DNA from 3 places in the Paenibacillus sp. Soil724D2 genome. Region 3 is predicted to be linked to each of the others. Evidence: riboswitches for the same ligand, from Rfam matches in the RefSeq annotation. Region 3 holds a riboswitch; each other region holds the start of a gene.

Region 1 (7,220 bases), on a different contig from region 3:
ATGAGTCACTTTAACGATGTTTTTCACTCTTACAGACAAGCTATCAGGTTGTTTTGGAGGAATTGGCGTATGTTTAAGAGTGTTTTTCATCGCTACAGCTACTTATTTGAGTAGATGAGTCACTTTAACGATGTTTTTCTCCCTTAAACCCATCTCCTCCAACCAAATGCCACCTTTTTCCGCCACCCAACTTCCATTGAACTCCCCCCAATTCCAACTCTATCAATTTTCGAAAATTTAAATAGATTACTAGGTTTAGCTCCTCCTCTTATTGCCCATACTGGCTAGTAGAAGCGAAGGGAAAGGGGCTTTTCCTCATGGTTAAGAGAACTAATCGTCAATCTTATAAATCTTTATTATTAGTAGTTTTTGCACTTATTGTTATGATAACTTGTTGGGAATCGAATCGTTCAAATGCGGCGGTTATTTCGCCTACGATACCGGAAGAATCAATTCGTTTACGTATTCTAGCAAATTCGGATTCGCCTCAGGATCAAGCGTTGAAACGCGAGATTCGTGATGCTATTATTGCTCGTATGCAGGAGTGGGTCGTTGGACCACAAACGCTGGATGACGCAAGGACCGTAGTAAAAGCCCATTTGTCCGAGTTTGATATCCTTGTTGGACAAATGATTGAAGCGCGTGGCTACAGCTATTCACATACCGTTGAGCTTGGTAAAGTCCCTTTTCCAACGAAAATGTACGGGAATGAAGTGTACCCAGCGGGAGAGTATGAAGCGCTGCGTGTGACGATTGGTACGGGGGAAGGTCAGAACTGGTGGTGTGTGTTGTTTCCGCCATTATGTTTCGTGGATTCCTTATCCGGAGAAGCAGTAGCATCAGCTGCTGTAGTAGCGAAAACGGAGGGTGATGGGAAGGTGCAATCCTCTCCAACACCTGCAACGAAAGTCAGTAAAGCTGCTTCAACAGTTAAACCCGACAAGTCTAACTCTGTCGTTAAAGACAGTAAAGCTACACAAGAGGAAGAAAAAACGGAATCCGTTGATGCAAAGCAGCCACAAGTTAAGTTTTTTATCTGGGAAATGGTGAAGAAGATTGTATCGTGGTTCAGCTAAGAAAATTCACCCCGTGTGTGTTTGTTTGAGGATCAGAATTTTATTTGAAGTTAGGATGATAGATGATCGTGACAAAATACTGGAAAGTGGATCAGGGGAAAGGGACCGAGATAAGTGGCTATTTGGCTGAAGCAGCCCTGCTTCTCCAAAGTGGTCAAACAGTAGCCTTTCCTACAGAGACAGTATATGGTCTTGGGGCAGATGCTACGAATACGGCAGCGGTTGAAGGGATTTTCACAGCAAAAGGTCGGCCTTCGGATAACCCCCTCATTGTCCATATTGCCGATGTCGAACAGCTTTCAAGTTTAATTCTTTCTGATCGTGTAACGTCGGATCATCGCCAGCTTATGGAGGTTTTCTGGCCGGGTCCTCTTACCATTGTGCTGCCTGTGAAAACAGGTGGCATTTCGCCGTTAGTTACCGCTGGTCTAAAGACTGTGGGTGTGCGAATTCCGGATCATCCCGTGGCTTTGCAGCTTCTTCGTGAAGCGGGACTTCCCATAGCCGCGCCGAGTGCCAATAGCTCAGGCAGACCTAGTCCAACACTCGCCTCACATGTCAGAGATGATTTGGATGGTCGGATTGGCGGGATCGTAGATGGTGGTGCAACGGGAGTTGGTGTCGAGTCAACTGTGATCGAGCTTGTAAATGATGAGCTGTACATTTTGCGTCCCGGTGGTGTTACGGCAGAGCAGCTGCAATCGGCACTGCCTACTATTCGGATTCATGAGCCAGAGCGGGAAGAGGTGCAAGATTCCGAAACACCGCGTGCTCCTGGGATGAAGTACACACATTACGCACCAAAAGGATTTATGCATATCGTTCAAGGTGGAGATACAGAAGCTGTTGCTGAATGGATCCAAAACGATCTTGATGCAGCTAAGGCGCGTGGTGAGTCAACGGGTATTCTTACTTTTGAGGAGAGAGCCTCTCGTTACCATGCTGATTTGGTTATTGCCTGCGGATCGTTATCGCAACCGGAAACAATCGCTCAGGATCTTTATGCTGCGTTAAGGCAATTTGATCAAGAAGGTATTCAATATATTGCTGCAGAGGGTTGTCCAGAAACGGGGATTGGCCTTGCGGTTATGAATCGACTTCGTAAAGCAGCCGGTCATCGGCTTGTACGTGTTTAGCTAGCATGATTCCCTGTTTGTCCGCATATCTTGAGAGAGAAACGTGGACAAGGGGGATAGTGCTATGCTCGCATCTGGGGTGGAGTTTGGGCAGCTGGTAACAATTATTATTATGGCGATTGCTTTAGGCCTGGATGCTTTTTCCTTAGGGATTGGCATAGGGATGAAGGGTATTCGTTTGATTGATATTATGAAAATTAGCTTCGTGATTGGTATATTTCACGTTCTCATGCCTTTGATGGGTATGTTTATGGGGCAATATGTTTCATTGCTGCTCGGGAATGTCGCTACAGCGGCTGGGGGATGTTTACTCATTCTTTTGGGATCGCATATGGTGTATAGTTCGATTCGTGGAGAAGAAGCAACTTCATTTGATCATAGGTCAGCTTGGGGATTAACGATCTTCTCACTTAGTGTCAGTATTGATTCATTCTCTGTTGGTGTATCCCTAGGTATGTTTGCTACAGACATCGTGTTGACGGTGCTGATATTTGGTTTGTTTGGAGGCTTGCTATCTATTGCAGGTTTATTGATTGGCAGGCGGGTAAGCGGCTGGGTAGGCGAGTATGGTGAGGCGTTTGGCGGGCTAATTTTGCTCACCTTTGGGATCAAGTTTTTACTGTGATACAATAGGGTATAGAAAGTTTTCATCTTAGCTTATGCTTACGATTAGGAGGGATCATGTTGCGAATTCTATTTGTTTGTACAGGAAATACGTGCCGCAGTCCATTAGCAGAAGGTTTGCTGCGTATCAGAGTGCACCAAGAAGGGCTTGCGGCGGAGGTTCGTTCAGCAGGGGTATCCGCGGTAACGGGCGGTCCAATTTCCCGAAATAGTGCATCGCTTTTACAGGAAGCGGGATTCAAGGAGCCCATTAGTTCTTTGGCGATCCAAGAGTCTGAAGTGAATTGGGCTGATCTCATTTTGACGATGACGATGGGGCATAAGCGTACGGTTATCCAGCGGTTTCCGGATGCGATTGAGAAGACTTTTACGCTCAAAGAGTACGTAGAGGATGACGCTCATATTTTACAGGCGATTGAGGAAAGGGAGCAGCTCGTTACGGAGCTTCAGCTCAAACAGGCTCTTTCACAAGCAGTTTCTGTAGAAGAAAGAAACCGCATTTTTAAGCTTGAACATGCGATTCCTGACTTTGATATTTCTGACCCGTTCGGAGGTTCCATAGAGATTTACCGACAAACGGCTGAGGAAATCAGCGGGAGTTTAGATAAATTGGTTCAGAAAATACGTGCACGAAATGAAGGCTCCAAATAACCCAGGTTCTAGATATACGAATTGCGGATACATCTTTACACATGGGGTAGAATGCGATAAAATAGAGGTATCAATCAAGACTCAATGTAACTGGCGACGAGTGGGAGCAACCACAATGGAGCATTGAGCTATACGGCCGGTCGCCTGGGCAAAAGAGCAACGCGCGTTTTCTAGCGTGTCCGCTCTTTTTTTCGTTTTCTGGTGAGCTTTGGGATATAATAGGATGGTCGAATTCGAACAAGCAAAGGAGCGTTCTATTCATGAAAATTGCCTTAGGTGCGGATCATGCAGGCTATCGTTTGAAAGATGTTATCATTCCTTTTATTGAGTCATTAGGTCACCAAGTCGTCGATTATGGCTGCAGCTGTGCAGATTCGGTCGATTATCCCGACTATGCGCTTAAAGTTTGTGAGCAAGTGGTATCAGGCGAAGCTGATAAAGGTATTCTGATTTGCGGAACGGGTATCGGGATGTCGATTGCCGCGAATAAAGTTCCGGGCATCCGTTGTGCACTCGTACATGATCTTTTCTCAGCGAAAGCGACGCGTGAACACAATGATACGAACGTACTAGCCTTAGGTGAACGTGTTATTGGACCGGGTGTAGCTGAGGAAATCGTGAAAATCTGGCTCGAAACCGAGTTTTCTCAAGGTGTTCGTCACCAGAATCGCATTAACAAAGTGCAAAGTATCGAAGACCGTTTCACACTGCATCCATAGGAACGGGGGATCATGATGACAGATTCCATTCTTTCTAATGTTGCCGAGGCTTTGGAAACAAATCTTCGGGAATTGGTCAAAGTCGGCAATCTCAGATCGGGTCAAATTCTGATTATCGGGACAAGCACGAGTGAAATTCTCGGGCATAGGATCGGTACATCAGGAACGCTGGATGCCGCCAAGCCGATCTTTGAAACGGCGCAGAGCATAAGCCGCGAGTTCGGGCTGCACTTAGCCTTTCAATGCTGCGAGCATTTGAACCGTGCAATCGTTATTGAGGAAGAGCTGCTATTGCATTCGCCTCAGCTTGAGCCTGTCTCTGTCATTCCGGTGCCAAAGGCCGGAGGTTCGATGGCCTCCTATGCGTACCGCCATTTCGCGAAGCCGGTCGTTGTCGAGACGATTCAGGCACATGCCGGCATCGATATTGGCAGCACGCTTATTGGGATGCATTTGCGCCGAGTAGCTGTGCCGGCAAGGCCGCCGGTCCGAAACATTGGCCATGCCTATGTGACGATGGCTTTTACCCGGCCTAAGTTGATTGGCGGTACAAGAGCTGTTTACCTACCTGATGAAGCGGAACAACTCTATCAAACAGCCGCACCCGATGCGGATTGTTAGCCATTACCTCTATGAATAAAGACTTAACAAATAAGACTACCCTGTAGGAGGAATTTAAAATGACAAACTTTTTGAGCAAACAAGATCCAAAAATTGTAGAAGCGATGAACCTTGAGCTTGCCCGTCAACGTGACAAAATCGAGCTTATTGCATCCGAAAACATCGTTAGCCAAGCTGTTCTTGAAGCTATGGGTACAGTACTAACGAACAAATATGCTGAAGGTTACCCTGGCAAAAGATACTATGGCGGCTGCGAGTACGTAGACATCGTAGAAGATATCGCTCGCGATCGTGCAAAAGAGCTTTTCGGTGCTGAGCACGCGAACGTTCAACCGCATTCCGGCGCACAAGCCAACATGGCTGTTTACCTGGCAGCTCTAAACCCTGGAGATACGGTACTGGGTATGAACCTGGCACATGGTGGTCACTTAACGCACGGTAGTCCAGTGAATGCTTCTGGTATTCTCTACAACTTCGTTGCTTATGGCGTAAGCGAAAAAGATTTCCGCATTGATTACGACGATGTTCGTAAAGCTGCGTTCAAACACAAGCCTCGCATGCTCGTAGCTGGCGCAAGTGCTTACCCGCGCACGATTGATTTCGAAGCTTTGGCTTCCATCGCAAATGATGTAGGCGCGCTGTTCTTCGTCGATATGGCGCATATCGCGGGTCTTGTTGCTGCTGGTTTGCATCCGAACCCAGTGCCGCACGCACATTTCGTAACGACAACAACGCACAAAACGCTTCGCGGTCCTCGCGGCGGTATGATTCTTACGCGCAAAGCTTGGGCAGCAGCGATCGATAAAGCCGTTTTCCCTGGTACTCAAGGTGGTCCTTTGATGCACACTATCGCAGCTAAAGCTGTTTCCTTCGGTGAAGCTCTGCAACCAGATTTCAAAACATACGGACAAAACGTGATCAACAATGCGCAAGCATTGGCGACTGCTTTAACAGCTGAAGGGATTAACCTTGTTTCCGGCGGTACGGATAACCACTTGATGCTGATCGATTTGCGTAACTTGAACATTTCGGGTAAAGACGCTGAACACGTTCTAGACGAAATTGGCATTACTGCAAACAAAAACGCGATTCCTTTTGACCCAACAAGCCCGTTCATCACTAGCGGTATCCGTCTAGGTACACCGGCTGTAACATCCCGCGGTATGAATGAAGAAGCGATGAAAACAATCGCGAAAGTAATTGGACTTACCCTCAAAAACCCGAAAGATGAAGCTGTTCTTGAGAAAGCACGCGGCTTAGTGAAGGACCTGACAGCGCAATATCCGCTTTACCCAGGTTTAACTTACTAATTCTGATTTAAAAATAGGTTCAGGCCGGCTCTCTGGAGTCGGCTTTTTTTTCATCCTTTTATCCGTCCAGGGACTGTTGACGAAAGTATGGGGGCAGACCTATACTTCTTGGTAATTCGTGTAAAAGGAGGTTGCATCCATGCAGCTTGTTTTACAGTACGTGCAGTTGAAAACAACCATGATGCGGGTTCACAATTTTCAACAAACCGATATGGATGTGCCCGTGTCCGTTGAAGAAATAGCCGGTTACCTGTATTGTACGGAACGAAATGTGAAGATATTGATTCGCAAGATGGTTGAGATGGCATGGATTTCCTGGACACCAGGTCGCGGGCGCGGCAATCGTTCTACGATTCGGTTTCTGGCTTCGGTCGAAGATCTTTTGTTTGCGGAAGCGAAATTGCATGTTGAACAGGGGAATTTGAACAGCGCAATGAGTTTGTTTCAAATTGAAGGATTGGATTCCGGAGTCATGGATCGATTCTTAGCTTGGTTAGGAAGTTACTTTGGGTATAGAGGGACCCTTGAGCCTGGCGATACTGAAACCCTTCGATTGCCGATGCAGATGAGAGTTTTGACCCTAGACCCTGTAGATGTGCTCTTCTCAGGCGATCTCCATTTGGTAAAACAGGCTTTCGATACGCTGATCTATTTTGATCCTGCATGCGGCAGCTTGGAGCCAGGTTTGGCGCATGACTGGGAATGCAATGAAGATGCAACAATCTGGACTTTTTATTTGCGTAAGCGAGTGCGATTCCATCATGGTCGAGAGATGACTTCGGCAGATGCGGTCTTTTCGCTTAATCGGGTGCGTACGCTCGGCACGGAAGACTCTCCAAACCGGTGGCTGCTGGAATCCGTCAGAGATATCCGCGCAGTGGATCGGCTGACCGTTAGAGTCGAGTTGAAAGCGCCGAATTATATGTTTCCTCATTATGTAAGTTCCTTTCAAGCCGCGATCGTACCGGCTGATGTGTACAGCGCTCAGAAAGTAAGCGATCCAGGCATGCTGCCCGTCGGGACGGGTCCGTTCCGGATTACGAGGTATGATGAGGGGGGCGTCACATTCGAAGCGTTCGAGGA
Region 2 (7,220 bases), on a different contig from region 3:
TCTGTCACAGGCTGGATGATGGGATCTGAACGACGTATCCGTTTCGATAGCCGTGTATACCTTGATTGTACAGGTGACGGGCTAGTCGGTTTCCTCGCAGGTGCGAAGTATCGTATTGGGCGTGAAGCCCAAGAGGAGTTTAATGAGGAATGGGCACCGCTCGTCGCGGACGATATTACACTTGGAAGCACCCTGCTGTTCTATACAAAAGACGCAGGCCGCCCGGTCAAATATATCGCACCAAGCTTCGCGAAAGACATCACTCAAACGTCCATTCCCATGAAACGCGTCATTCGCAGCGGAGATAATGGCTGCGCTTATTGGTGGATTGAATGGGGCGGTGAGCACGATGTTGTTCATGAAAACGAGCGAATCAGGGATGAGCTGTCCTCAGTTATCTATGGTATTTGGGATTATATCAAAAATTCCGGTAAATTCGAGAGTGAAAACCTGACGCTCGAATGGATCGGCTCCATTCCGGGGAAAAGGGAATATCGTCGTTTCGTTGGGGACTACGTGCTCAATCAGAACGATATCATCGCACAGGAGCAGTTTGAAGACCGTGTCGCTTTCGGTGGCTGGTCCATCGATTTACATCCACCGCAGGGGATGTATGCCACAGCCAAAGGTTCTAAACATATGCATATGGACGGCAGTTATCATATCCCGTTCCGTTCCCTCTACTCCGTCAACGTGACGAATATGCTGATGGCGGGACGCAACATCAGCGCGTCCCACGTTGCCTTTGGCACGACTCGCGTCATGGCGACGTGTGCCGTCATTGGCGAAGCCGCGGGCACAGGAGCCGCGCTCTGCGCGGCAAAGGGCATCTCCCCACGCGAGCTGCACAGCAACCACTTGAGCGAGCTTCAGCAGACGCTGCTTCGACAGGATGCAGCCGTCCTCGGTTTGAAGAACGCGGATGCGGCCGATCTTGTGCTACGCGCAGAGATGACGGCGTCCAGCACCTTGACGCAACTTGCGCTAGAGCAATCTGCGTCGGTGCTGCCGCTGAACGCGCATGTAGCGCTTCTTGTGCCGGCAGATCCGTTCATTGACGGCATCGAGCTGCTGCTGGATGCTTCGGAGGCAACGGAGCTGACAGTCGAGCTCTGGAGCACTGGGAAGCCGCAGAACTACGTCCCGCACAAACAGATGACGTCCATTCAAGTAGCTGTGGCTAAGGGTTCTCAACAGTGGGTAAAGGCTGCACTTTCTTGGCATCCTGAAACCGCTCAGAATGCTTTTATCATTCTCAGAAGCAACCCGGCGCTTTCCATCCATCTATCCGCTAGACCACAAACGGGCGTGCTGTCCTTCAAACATGATGCTGCATCAGAAGACAGCGCAGATTTCGGTGACATGCATCATCATCAGCCTGTCATTGATTGGAGCGCGAATGCCTTCATTCGGAAGCCAATCTGCTTCCGTCTGCTCTCACCCACATCCGCATTCGCAGCCGATAAAGCTGCCGATGGGTATAAGCGTCCTTACGGAGGCCCTCATCTATGGTCGTCAGCCGGCCTTGAGGTCTCCCAGCCTGAATGGCTTGAAGCCAGTTGGCCAGAGGCTGTGCAGATTCGAAGTGTACATCTCACTTTCAATGATGACGTGAATGAAGATTTAATTAATTTGCATCATCATCGGACGGAATTCGAGATCATTCCTGAACTGGTCAAAGACTATAAAATACAGGCCTTCATCGGCGGTGATTGGACCACAGTCGCTGATAGGCTCGATAATCATACACGTAATCATGTTCATCTTTTGCCGGAAGCTGTGACGACTGATCGACTTCGTGTGGTCGTTGAAGCGACGAACGGGACGGAACGGGCAGAAATTATAGAAATTCGTTGCTATGGTTGATCAAGCAATTATCAACACCCTTAAAGCATTATAAGAGTTGCGTATTCCATAACCTTCCATTATGATTAGATCAATTAAAAGTTGATGTGTGACTGGCGAAGCATGGATACCCATGAGGAAGCACATTGATCTTACAGCCGTACGCCTGGGCAGAGGTAAGGGGGATTCATCCCCCTTACCTCTTTATGTTTTTACAAACAAATGAAGGGTTGAGGGTAAAATGAATTCAGAAAAATTAATTTTGGATGGTACACGTGTCGCGAAAAGCATGAACGAAACTCTAGTCGAAAGAATCAACCAACTGTCCGTAAGAGGTGTCTTACCGTGTTTAGCTACCATACTTGTTGGCGATGACCCTTCTTCCGAAACCTATGTACGTATGAAAAGCAGCGCATGCAAGCGGTTAGGCATTGATTCCAGACGAATCCACCTAAATAAAGCAACTACAACAGAGGAGCTTATTGCTGTTATTCAACAATTAAACGCGGATCCTCAGATCCATGGTATTTTATTGCAGCATCCGGTTCCGCACCATATTGATGAAAGAGCCGCGTTTGAAGCCATTCAGATCGAAAAAGATGTGGATGGCGTTACCCTGCTGGGCTTTGCTCAAAATGCTTTTGGAGCGGCCAGCTTTCCATCCTGTACCCCGGCAGCCATTCTAGCTATTCTGGATTATTATCAGATTCCAATTGAAGGCAAGCATGCAGTAATCGTTGGTCGGAGTCCGATTCTAGGTAAACCCGTATCACTTATGCTGCTGAATAGAAACGCAACCGTAACCATTTGCCATTCAAAAACAAATAATCTCCCCCTAATTATCGGGTTAGCTGATATTGTCGTTGCAGCAGTTGGTAAACCTGCTTTTATTCAAGGAGCATGGATTAAGGAAGGTGCTGTCGTTTTAGATGCTGGATATAATGCTGGCAACATTGGCGATGTCGATTTCGAAGCTTGTCTAAAAAAAGCTAGTGCAATTACCCCTGTCCCTGCTGGAATTGGCCCGGTGACCATTGCCATGCTGCTCAAACACACCGTTCTTGCTGCCGAAAAAAGCAATCTTATAACTTGAGTTTCCGACATTCTTTTTTCTAAAATAGGTCTTAATAACCCTTGTTTAACCTTACATGGTGTGTTATATTAAAAGTGCATCAAATCAAGGTTTCCACTTCAAAAAGTTGACATAGGAGTGATACAAATGCCCAACAATTCCGTGCAAATCCCGCAAGGTGAAGAATTGATTCGTGTGGAAATGACGGTTAAGGAAGCGCTTGCATTGACAGGCACTAAATTTAACCAAAACCACAAATTAGAGACAGATGCGATCAAGAAGGTTAAACAATCCTTAGAAGATAAATTGCTGACACCGAACCATTAATCCATACCCACTCATCGCACATAGCCCTGACGATCGATTTCAAATCGCTCGCGGGGCTTTTTATTTTTATCGCATCAAATTCGGCTGAATGCTCATAATAATCTCGCAGCGCAAAAATCCTACATTTTAAGGAGTGAACAACCATGTCTGAATCTCATAAAAAAACAGGACAATCCCAAAAAAATACAACGGCACGTGCACAAGATCAGAAAACCAATAAGAAAGGTTAGAGTTAACGGCAACATTTCACATCCACAGCTCAGCCCTGACGAACGATCTTTAATCGCTCGCGGGGTTTTTATTTTTTTCGTATCAAATTCAGCCGAATGCTTATAATAATCACGCACCGTCCAAAATCCTACATTTTAAGGAGTGAACAACCAAATGTCAGAAGATCATAAGCAGCAAGGGCACGCCAGACAAAATACAACGACTCGAACACAAGATCAGAGCAGCAACAAGAAAGGTAAGAAATAACAATATTCCATATCAGGAGGCCGATATATGCTCGATCAGTTAGAAAGCAATTATGACTGTGCGAATGCGGGCTCTGACCTGCATAGTTTAAAACAAGAACTTGAACAATTCCAAGGGCAAGCAGCCTCTTCCGACAAAAAACAAGAAGAGCATCGGAATCGACTTGAGAATCAAATTCGTTTTATTGAAAATAAGTGTTCCATCCCAAGCGAACATATCCCGCAATAAAGAAAGTCCACGCCTTAAATAACAAGGGCGTGGACTTTTTGCATTAGGTGACTTTTCTTCTTGTCAAAATACACGGAACACCTTTACCAACGGCTCCTGGCTCAGACATCATGGCCAAGTACCGAAGTCCTCTTGTGCACGGTGTCTTACAAACCGCACATGTGGACGACTCCACAAGCCTCATCGTGTATTGTACTCTGGATGAAAGTTCTTTCTTCTTGGATGCCTTACCCTTCCCTTTAGGTGGTGCCATATCCACGCCTCCCAACAGTTTCCTTCCTTCAGTATATGAAGTCTGGGCGGAACGGTTCTTGGGAAGCATGCTCAAGTTCGTTATACTTGTCTATGACAAATTTTAAAGTTCCATCGCTGTCAATAGGATAGGAACCAATTCCTCATACAGTGCTGCGAAAGACTCCACTGGCAGGGGGTTTACCCCAAATCCTACTTCAACGGTAAAGCCGGGTCTACGAAATTGTTGGATGAACCAGTCTTTGTAACCCGCGTCACTGTCCGTCAGTTTAACAGCCTGATAGCTGCTGGCTAGGGCTAATCGCTCGGCAAATACTTCAGATTCCGGTGGCTCATAGTCGCGATAATTCCAATAAATCTCCCTACCTTGGGTATGCAGCGCAATGACAAGCTCAAAGTCATGGCATTCTGTAAATTGAGCTAAAGCTGCCGCCTCCGGCTCCGTTAACGGTGCTTCTCCACCGTAATCACGCTCACCAGGTCCAACCTTCTCTCTACGCACTGCCTCTTCCTCCCAGTGTGCAGGGAACTGGTCATTGAGATCAACACCGCGAATATTGGCCTTCCAATTCCTGAAATCCAGTGATCCTCCATTCCAATGCAACAACGGCTCTTGGTAGGGATGTTCCTCATTAACACCAGACAGAACAAGTTCCACGCCATCAGGATTCACCATGGGTACAACCCAAAGTGAATACTCCGATAGGAGCCTCCTTATGTTGCTGCCATGCCAAGCCGTCCCTCTTGCATAGGAGCAAGCAAGGTCTTCCACGAATTGCATTAATAACGGGGTCGTTATCCATTCATTGGCATGGAGCGCTGCGTTGAAATGCATCTCTTTCGTACCTTGACCAATTCGCAGAGCTGGTATGCTTTTCCCCATCACACTTGCGCCTATCTCTTCTACATGAAGAAAAGGATATATCTTGCAGAGCCGGTTCAGTTCTTCACAAAGTGTCCAATACCCGTATCCTAACACACGACCACCTCACAGCCCATTTACTTAGTTCGTATGGCTATGATTATGCCCGCAGGCTTCGAATCATGCGGATTCATGCGGAGATACCTAATGCTCCCTTATGCGATTGCTGGACGTACGAGTCATGTTGCGGAATCCATTTTCTGAATGACTCTAAAATCAAATTTTTGAGTTTTGATAATTATGAAACTTCGTTCCCATTAAAAATAAAAAATAGACCCCATTAGGGTCTATTCACATCACCTATAAAATATTAGGCACCTGCCAAACGACAGGCGTTATCGAAATTTGCTCTTTCAGCCAATTCTGCGCAATTTTCTTAAATAATTCGGACTCACCACTGCAAAAAAATTGATGGATAGGAAGCTGCCCCGATGATGCCAGGATGTCGCGGTGGTAAAGGATCGTACTGATTTCTCTTGCCGTTTCGTCCGCCGAAGAAATCAAGGTCACCTCTGGTCCCATGACACGAGAAATGGACTCCACTAGAAAAGGGTAGTGGGTACAGCCTAGAATTAAGCAATCTATCGGCTTGCCGATTAGCTGTCTGAGCGATTGCTCGACAATCGCGTTTGCACCATCCGCACCGAAAAGCCCTTTTTCTACGAACGGCGCTAACAGCGGGCAAGCTTCGCTATATACTTGAATGTTCGGCGAAATCAACCTTAATGCATGTTCATATGCTTTGCTGCGGATTGTGCCATCCGTACCGATAACCCCAATGATACCGCTTCGCGTATTTTTGATCGCTGCTCTCGCTCCTGGCAAAATAACGCCAATCACAGGAATTGATACCTGTTCACGAATATCTTCTATAGCCACTGCGGTTGCTGTATTACAAGCGATAACAATCATTTTAGGATTAAATTGAATTAAGTACTCGACGATTTGCCGCGTGAAAATTCTCACTTCTCCAGCAGATCGGGGACCATACGGACTTCGAGCTGTATCTCCGAAATAAATCACTTTTTCCTGCGGAAGCTGTCTCATAAGTTCTTTTACTACAGTCAATCCTCCGACTCCCGAGTCTAGTACGGCTATCGCTTGCTGCACACCTATCCGCTTCCTTTGCCGGTTAATGAATTACGTAACCACATGAATAGGATATGAGTGTCCAAGCTGAAAGGTACCTAGGTGAACGTATCAGATTTCTAGTCGGACACCTACTTTGTTAGGTATGGAGTTCACTCACAATTCCGAATTCATAGCCTTTCTTCTTGATCTCTTTACAGATACGAGACAGCGCCTGCATATTTTCTAAAGATCCCTGATGCATCAATATCACATTGCCGTCATGCAAATTATTCATAATATCATTGTATGGATCTTCTGCCCCGTTGGCTCTTGGTTCCCAATCCCGCATAGCTGTAGACCAGAATACAGAGGTATAGCCCATACTGGATACTAAGTTCAAGTTATGTAGATTGTAATGTCCATAAGGAAAGCGGAAATATTTCTCGACTTCTTTACCCGTAATCTTTTTATATAAAGCTTCAAAATCCGTAATTTCTTTTCTAATTTGATCATCAGACATGTCATTGAAGTCGTTATGTGTCATCGTGTGATTGGCAATGAAATGACCATCAGCTACGAGCTTTTTCAAATAATCCGGATTTTTTTTAATGTTATTGCCCGAAATAAAGAAATTCGCTTTCACATCGTTTTCTTTCAACGATTTAAGCATAAGATCGACTTCAATCAAGGGACCTCCCGCATCGATCGTTAAATAAACCTTTTTGCCGGTACCAACCCAAACCGCTTTTTGGTCAGCCGTGAAGGATTTTGTTTCTTTTGGAAAATCAGGAACTTGCCCCGTTTTCTTTTTCATGTAATACCAGGAATAAGGCACGCGATCGCCAGTCACTGACTTCGTTTTGGAAAAGTTGCCTACCACTGCTGGTTTTGTTGTTGCAGTTGGCTCTGGAGCCGTTGTTGGCTTCGGTGTCGCACTGGGAACTGGTGTAGATTGAGGTGTGGGTATGGGTTTAACAGTTGATTTAGGAGTTGGAGTTGGAGTCGCCGCTGCAATTGTTGTTGCTT
Region 3 (7,220 bases):
CTTCCACTTCCTAACCCCGATCATCGGGATCGCCGGCAGAGAACACCTTTTTCACATTATCCATGATTTCCTCAACTGCCTCACTCAGCATATCTGTTGGTGTTGTAGCCTCTTCCTCAGGCTGAGTAGGAATCGTATCGTTACATACGTGATCGAAATAATGACTTTTATCCATGCGCTAACCTCCTAATTGTAAACCAGGCTCGTTTGTTTGTTGTTTACTTATTCCGTATCCTTTATTCACCCGAACAGAAACTTTTGAAACATAGGTCTGAAAACCCTTGCCTAAACCCTATTATTGGAGTAAATTAAACCTATATGAACGAATATCAACATAAATAAACCAAATATGAGGAGAGATTAACCGATGGATATCCGCTACGCATCACACCCGAATGAAGTTAAGCAATTTGACACTGAACGCCTGCAAGCTGAGTTTCAAATTAACGCTTTGTTCTCACCTAATGAAATTAAATTGGTTTATTCCCACGTTGACCGTTTCATCATTGGTGGTGTCCTTCCAATTACGGGCGCACTTCAATTGCAAGCTGACAAGAAAGAAATGGCTGCAGATTATTTCTTAGAGCGCCGCGAGATCGGTATTATTAATGTTGGCGGCAGAGGCACGATCACCGTTGACGGTACGGTTTACAACATGGATTCCAAAGATTGCATTTATATTGGTCTTGGCGCGAAGGATATTACGTTTGCTAGTGATAACGCTGCCGAGCCAGCGAAATTCTACTTTAATTCAACACCTGCTCACCAAACATATCCAACGGTGAAAGTCGCCATCAGCGAAGCTACTCCTACTCATTTAGGCAGCATCAATACATCCAATGAGCGTACGATTTACAAATACATCCACACAGGCGGCGTAAAAAGCTGTCAACTCGTTATGGGTATGACACTTCTGAAGCCAGGCAACATGTGGAACACAATGCCTTCCCATACACACAATCGTCGTTCCGAGGTCTACTTCTACTTTGACATGCCGGAAGATGCGGTAGTGTTCCACATGATGGGTGAGCCGCAGCAAACACGTCACGTAGTTATGCGTAATGAGCAAGCTGTCATCTCCCCAAGCTGGTCCATTCATAGCGGTGTTGGCACGAACAACTACACCTTCATTTGGGGCATGGCTGGCGAAAATCAAATTTTTGATGATATGGACGCCGTGGCCATGAAAGATTTAAAATAGTCGGTAACCTCTATTTAGAAACGGATGACACCCGATGAACCCTTTACGCAGATATGAAACCATTATGGAAATACTTCTGGCACAGAAAGAAGTAACGGTGAACGAGCTTAGCGAACGGCTTGACGTTACTGGTAAAACGATTCGCGAAGATTTGGCCAAACTCGAGGAAAAAGGGCTGCTTGTCCGCATTCATGGCGGCGCGGTGCTCGCTCAAAGTGATCAGCTAGGCATACTTTCAACGAAAGAGCCGATCATTAAGCATGCCGATCAGAAATCCGAAATCGCGACGATAGCTCTGCGATACATTCAACCAAGAGATATCATTGCCCTCGATGGCGGAAGTACAACACTTGAAATTGCTAGGCGGCTGGAGAATCAGCCGCTTACTGTTGTAACGAATGATCTATTTATTATGTCCGAGCTCTTGCATAAGGAAGAAATCCGTCTGGTTGTTCCAGGCGGCTACCGTCTGCGCAACATGCTCGCAGGTCCTGAAGCCGTGGACTATGTGAATAAGCTCAACATTCAGAAATCATTCATTTCTGCTACTGGCGTTCATTTGCAGCACGGCTTTACCATCTACACAAGTGATCATGCTGATTATAAACGTGCATTGATTAGATCCAGCGCAACGGTTTACGGCGTTGCCGATCATTACAAATTCGGCCAATGTGCCTTACGAACGTTCGCTTCCTTGTCTGAAGTTGCTATGATCCTAACAGACAGTGCCCTACCCGCTGAAATTGCCAAGCAATACCGTGATGCTGGTATTCAGATCGTAACTCAATAGTAAAAAGGAGTAACCTTCATGACACTTTTTAATTTAACAGGCAAAACAGCCTTCGTAACCGGCGCTTCCGGCGGTCTTGGTCAAGCCATGGCCATTGGCCTTGCTGAAGCAGGAGCAAATGTCATTGCTGTATCCTCTTCCGAAAGCGTTCAAACGGTAGAAGCCATCCGAGCACTAGGCGGCAAAGCCGAGCTGATCGCAGCTGACCTTAGCAACGAAGACATCCTTGAGGATGTTGTAAATAAAGCTAACGGTATCTACGACGGCATCGATATTCTCGTGAATAATGCCGGAATCATCCGACGTACGCCGGCTGTTGACCATGCACGTCAAGATTGGCACGATGTCATTGATCTGAACTTGAACTCTGCCTTCTTCTTATGTCAGCTAATTGGCCGTCACATGATTGAGCGCGGCAGCGGCAAGATCGTGAACATCGCTTCCATGCTAACCTACCAAGGAGGCATTAATGTTCCTGGCTACACAGCGAGTAAACATGCTATAGCTGGCGTGACCAAAGCTTTAGCGAACGAGTGGGCCGGGAAAGGTATCCAGATCAATGCCATCGCCCCTGGTTACATGACGACGAATAATACAGCTCCTATCCTCAAAGATGAGAAACGTACACAATCCATTACAGACCGAATTCCGGCAGGCCGTTGGGGCTCTCCCGAGGATTTGAAAGGTCCTGTTGTGTTCTTGTCATCGCATGCATCGGATTATATGAACGGACACGTACTGTGCGTGGACGGCGGATGGATGGCTAGATAGATGGGAATCGGTACGTTAGCCCATACCGTCGGCCATCTTCCATTGAAGCAATTAACAGAGAAGCTAAGCGGACGAGGCATTGACTTCGTTCAACTGGCACTCAGCAAAGCAATCAGTGATTTTGACACCAGCCTCGGTAGGCTCAGCCCTGCTCTGGCCAACCACATTGGCGAGCAATTCCACCGTGCTGGTATCCGGATTGGCGTGCTTGGCTGTTATATTAACCCGATTCATCCTGATCCCCAGCAGCGGCGTCATGAAATCAACCGGTTCAAAGAGCATCTGCGTTTCGCCAGAGACTTTGGTACCTCTATCGTTGCGACGGAAACAGCTGACCTAACGACGTACCTCTCACAGGATTCCGAGCTTTATGAGGCCATGGGATGGACAACCCTCAAGCAAACAGTTGAAGAATTAGCGGAAGAAGCGGAACGTTGGGGTGTCTTCATCGGACTCGAACCTGTTTTCACTCACACGTTGTCTAGTACTGAGAAAATGGTTCGGATTTTGGATGAGATTCCTTCCAGTAATCTGGGGGTTGTGTTTGATCCAGTGAATCTAATGCCACCTACTGCTGTTGAGTCACAAGAAATTTTTCTGGAACAGGCATTTGCTGCTTTCGGTGACCGTATCGTCCTTGCCCATCTTAAAGATGTTGTCATTCAGAACAACAAACGGCAAGAGGTACGATCCGGTAAGGGTATTTTCCAAACGAAAACGTTCTTAGAGATGCTGCACCGGGTAAAACCGGGGATCGACATCTCCTTAGAACAGCTTGCTGATGATACGCTTGATGAAACTTTTCAATATGTAAGAAGCCTTATGAGTTAAAAATAAGCCCTTTTCTCTCTATCATCAGAGGGACTGGGGCTTTCCTTTTTGAAAAGATGCCTATTTCTTTATATCAGGCTCTGTCATGACTTCATACGTGTTACCCAAATAAGACTGCAGCGCCTTTAACGCCGCAACCCCCACCGCAATGTCATCCTCTCCATTCCCTCCACTTACACCGACTCCGCCAATGACACTCCCGTTCACCACAATCGGAAGCCCCCCGACGAAGATAGCAAATTTACCAGGCATCATGGCATGAATACCAAATGCCTCACCATGGATGGTCGCTGGGCCACCGGGTTGATTGAACAAATGCGTAGAGCGCCTGTGACCGCTAGCTGTAAACGCCTTTGCTATGGCGATTTCAGGGCTCGTATTGCGAGCGCCATTCATTCTTTCTAACGCAATTAGATACCCGCCATCGTCTACGATACATATCGTTTCGGCTGCATTCGCTTCTATTGCCGCTTGTATGCCTGCTGCGATCATGACCCTCGCTTCCTCTACTTCAAGCTTAAAAACCGATTTCATAAGTCAATCCCTCCCTGCTTTACTGCCATTATGACGTGCGCAACAAACGCCTCTTCCATTCATATGGGGACGTGAAGGGTTTATGTCATGGTCGTCACTTGAAAAAAGATATTGTATTTCGGTGCGGGCAATTGTAAGATTATAAAAATTAAATCGATGTGTGACTGGCGTAAACATGGATAACCATGAGGGAGCACATCGCAAACAGCCGTACGCCTGGGCAAAGTATTTGATCCTTAATCAAATGCTTTTTTGTGCTTCTATGACAATTGAAAGGTCAGGTGGCTGTTTATGAAAATGGCATTCGTACTATTCGATGGAATGACCACGTTAGACTTCGCTGGCTTCTATGAAGCTATCACATGGATGGGGATTATGGGGGCCAAAGAGAACGTCACTTGGGATTTCTGCTCCAATAAGGAGGAAATTACGGACGACCGAGGCTTAACCGTTAAGGTAACACATGTCTATCCCGATCTATCGGATTATGATCTCTTGTTCGTACCTGGCGGATTTTCAACGAGAAGCCTTAGATTCGACTCTGCCTTCATCACTTGGCTTCAAACCTCAGCTAATGTGACTTACAAGGTTTCTGTATGCACAGGTGCTTTGTTACTAGGTGCAGCCGGATTCCTACATGAAAAAAAAGCAACCACCAATCCTTCCGCCTACGAGTTATTGACACCATACTGTTCCGAAGTCGTTAAAAAACGAATCGTCCGAGACGGAAATCTCTTTACCGGTGGCGGCGTTTCAGCCTCTATTGATTTAGGATTATTCGTCATTGAATCTCTTACTGATTCACTTTTCGTGCAGCAGGTTCAACAAAAGATGGATTACCCCTACTATCAAGCGGACAGTTGTTTAATGTGAATTTGGAGTAATAAGCTGACTAAGGATAAACGGCTTACATTAGTTTGAGCGAGAGAGTGTTTTGGTTTTGGTTTTGGTGTTGGTGTTGGGTGTTGGGTGTTGGGTGTTGGGTGTTGGGTGTTGGGTGTTGGGTATTTAGGTGTTTGGGTGTTTGGGTGAATGTGTATACCTGTAGCCAAGACGTATATGTTCAAATATTTGTTTACTTACTCGCTCATCCATGTAATGTTGTTGCATTTTATACAACATTAAGCGAGGGAATCCACATTTTCCTCGCGATTGTTGCACCAAATACAACAATTCCAGCCAAAAGTAGCATTTTAGCAGGAAATTAGGCTGAATTGTTGTACGAAATACAACATCTTCACTTTAGCCCAGGTGAATGGATAGGAATTGTTGTACGCTGTACAACAATTCTCTCCCCTATTCCCCACATCCACTGTAAACCTGGAAATCCACCCTCACTCGAGCCGAATCCCTATCTTCATCTTCCAAGCAATGGGTAAACTCCACTCCCGCCTGACCCAAAACAAATAAATAAGCCCACCCAACACTCATAAAGTGTCTGGATAGGCTTATCAGCATTATTTTTTAGGTTGTTCACGATTAACACGAACGGGTCTCTCGACCCAATTCTCACGATTCATGCGTTGAACCTGATTAATCGGATTCTTAAGATCGATAATTTCAACTGGTTTACCTTCCGCTTGCATGGTGGCTGCTAGCTTTTCCTTATAACCCGTTCCAGGCGCTGGTCCGCCACCCCCGTTGCGCTTACCCTTGTTCCAAACTTTACCTTTACTCATTTCACCACTCCATTTTTGTTTTAAGTGTAAAGGCATAAGAAGAAAAACGCAAATATTTACTTCCAATCCATTCGACTATCTTTCAAAGCGGAGTACCAACTCCTAGTCCATTCACTTCAAAGGCCCCATGCTTCGTATATTTACCTTAACGGAAATATGAATGTCAGCCTTTGATAGCGCTTCTCCCCAATGTTCCTCTACTTTCTTGTATTTTCTATATTCATGAGCCCGTGCGTTGAGACCAAGCCCGATAGGATCTATATGCTGCTCCTGTATCTTCTTGATGAGGTTCTCGAATTTCTTTTTCACTTGTTCAGAAATCAATCCCTCTAACTCTTTGCCATTCTTTCGCACATCAAAAGGGAACAAAAGTTCAGTAAGATCAACTGGCATTGTAATATTGATATCGAACCTAAACTTGTTCTGTTGGTATGAAGTCTTAACCTTCCTTTTCATGCTTTGAACCATAATACTTACATGGTCTGTTTGGATGGGACCACTCTTTTCACGCCCAGGAATCGTAAGTGTTAAGTTAACAGACTTCTTTGCATTTTTATTCAATATTTGAAGTAAAATGGTTTCCTCTTTGTCCAGAGAAGCTTTATATTTCCCTTTATGATCCAGCAGCGTTGCGCCAGTTAGCATGATCCGTTTGGCCTTGTCCAACTGAATTTCTGAGATATAGGGCGTCACTCCTTTTTCAAACATTTGCCAATGCAGATTCTGCAGCGTTGTTTGTACCGTCTCCGATCTAGCACTCTTCGTATCAATCATCCCCCGAAGCAATAAGGGTAAAATGGGTTGATCTTTCGGATTTAAGTACATAATGTCGGAAATAGGTCCATTAACAGCGATGATCCTTGGTGTTAATGGATTTTTCATATCGCGAAAGAAGACATCAAGCATCTGGAACCAATCTTCGTGCTCGAGGATGCGCTTTCCGATAAGCATGACCTGAACCTTTCTACCTGTAATTACACCTGGTGCTCGTTCATCCTGTTTTCCCCTTGCTTGTCGAATCGTTTGCGACTCTACTTTGACTATTAGATTTTCATTCTTAATACCTCTGCCGTGCACGGGATTATGCAAATAAAAAAGTAAGTTGTCTTCATTATCTAAATCCACCCCTAAGGCGAGATTGTTTGTAGCATTTTCCAAATCTAACCGATCTCTGCATCCAGGGACGAAAGAAACAAGCAAGAAGATGAATATAACATTCAGCATCCGCTTGTTCATAAGTGCTTCCTCCACTTAAATCGATCATGTATACTTACATATAAAAGTAAACAAACAGGGGCTATGTACTCAACACCCAAACCGATCTGACCAAGTAAAGTATTCATCTTTTCACTCTGAAAAACAGTAGGCATAAAGAAAAACGTGCCTACGGCAATGAACACCCATAGCAGCCGTA

Evidence for each region. Region 3 has a riboswitch for ZMP and ZTP ahead of ASG85_RS03310 (DJ-1/PfpI family protein). Riboswitches for the same ligand answer to the same signal wherever they lie in the genome.
Region 1: another riboswitch for ZMP and ZTP. It lies ahead of rpiB (ribose 5-phosphate isomerase B); the one in region 3 lies ahead of ASG85_RS03310 (DJ-1/PfpI family protein).
Region 2: another riboswitch for ZMP and ZTP. It lies ahead of ASG85_RS13250 (bifunctional 5,10-methylenetetrahydrofolate dehydrogenase/5,10-methenyltetrahydrofolate cyclohydrolase); the one in region 3 lies ahead of ASG85_RS03310 (DJ-1/PfpI family protein).

What each region holds. Positions count from the first base shown of each region.
Region 1 covers NZ_LMRY01000031.1:49,118-56,337, reverse strand. The annotation lists gene spoIIR (stage II sporulation protein R) at 318-1,076, shown strand; gene ASG85_RS23750 (L-threonylcarbamoyladenylate synthase) at 1,139-2,212, shown strand; gene ASG85_RS23745 (manganese efflux pump MntP family protein) at 2,277-2,837, shown strand; gene ASG85_RS23740 (low molecular weight protein arginine phosphatase) at 2,894-3,487, shown strand; ZMP/ZTP riboswitch at 3,564-3,644, shown strand; gene rpiB (ribose 5-phosphate isomerase B) at 3,748-4,206, shown strand; gene ASG85_RS23730 (TIGR01440 family protein) at 4,222-4,827, shown strand; gene glyA (serine hydroxymethyltransferase) at 4,887-6,137, shown strand; gene ASG85_RS23720 (ABC transporter substrate-binding protein) at 6,277-7,220, shown strand, end outside.
Region 2 covers NZ_LMRY01000012.1:29,042-36,261, reverse strand. The annotation lists gene ASG85_RS13255 (FAD-dependent oxidoreductase) at 1-1,866, shown strand, start outside; ZMP/ZTP riboswitch at 1,945-2,024, shown strand; gene ASG85_RS13250 (bifunctional 5,10-methylenetetrahydrofolate dehydrogenase/5,10-methenyltetrahydrofolate cyclohydrolase) at 2,087-2,938, shown strand; gene ASG85_RS13245 (hypothetical protein) at 3,065-3,244, shown strand; gene ASG85_RS13240 (hypothetical protein) at 3,749-3,949, shown strand; gene ASG85_RS13235 (hypothetical protein) at 3,993-4,202, opposite strand; gene ASG85_RS13230 (M14 family metallocarboxypeptidase) at 4,305-5,180, opposite strand; gene racE (glutamate racemase) at 5,424-6,233, opposite strand; gene ASG85_RS13220 (polysaccharide deacetylase family protein) at 6,352-7,220, opposite strand, start outside.
Region 3 covers NZ_LMRY01000001.1:705,849-713,068, forward strand. The annotation lists gene ASG85_RS37565 (hypothetical protein) at 11-175, opposite strand; gene kduI (5-dehydro-4-deoxy-D-glucuronate isomerase) at 368-1,201, shown strand; gene ASG85_RS03290 (DeoR/GlpR family DNA-binding transcription regulator) at 1,236-1,991, shown strand; gene kduD (2-dehydro-3-deoxy-D-gluconate 5-dehydrogenase KduD) at 2,010-2,762, shown strand; gene ASG85_RS03300 (sugar phosphate isomerase/epimerase family protein) at 2,763-3,593, shown strand; gene ASG85_RS03305 (GlcG/HbpS family heme-binding protein) at 3,654-4,127, opposite strand; ZMP/ZTP riboswitch at 4,278-4,356, shown strand; gene ASG85_RS03310 (DJ-1/PfpI family protein) at 4,419-5,000, shown strand; gene ASG85_RS03315 (hypothetical protein) at 5,585-5,806, opposite strand; gene ASG85_RS03320 (Ger(x)C family spore germination protein) at 5,918-7,042, opposite strand; gene ASG85_RS03325 (GerAB/ArcD/ProY family transporter) at 7,039-7,220, opposite strand, start outside.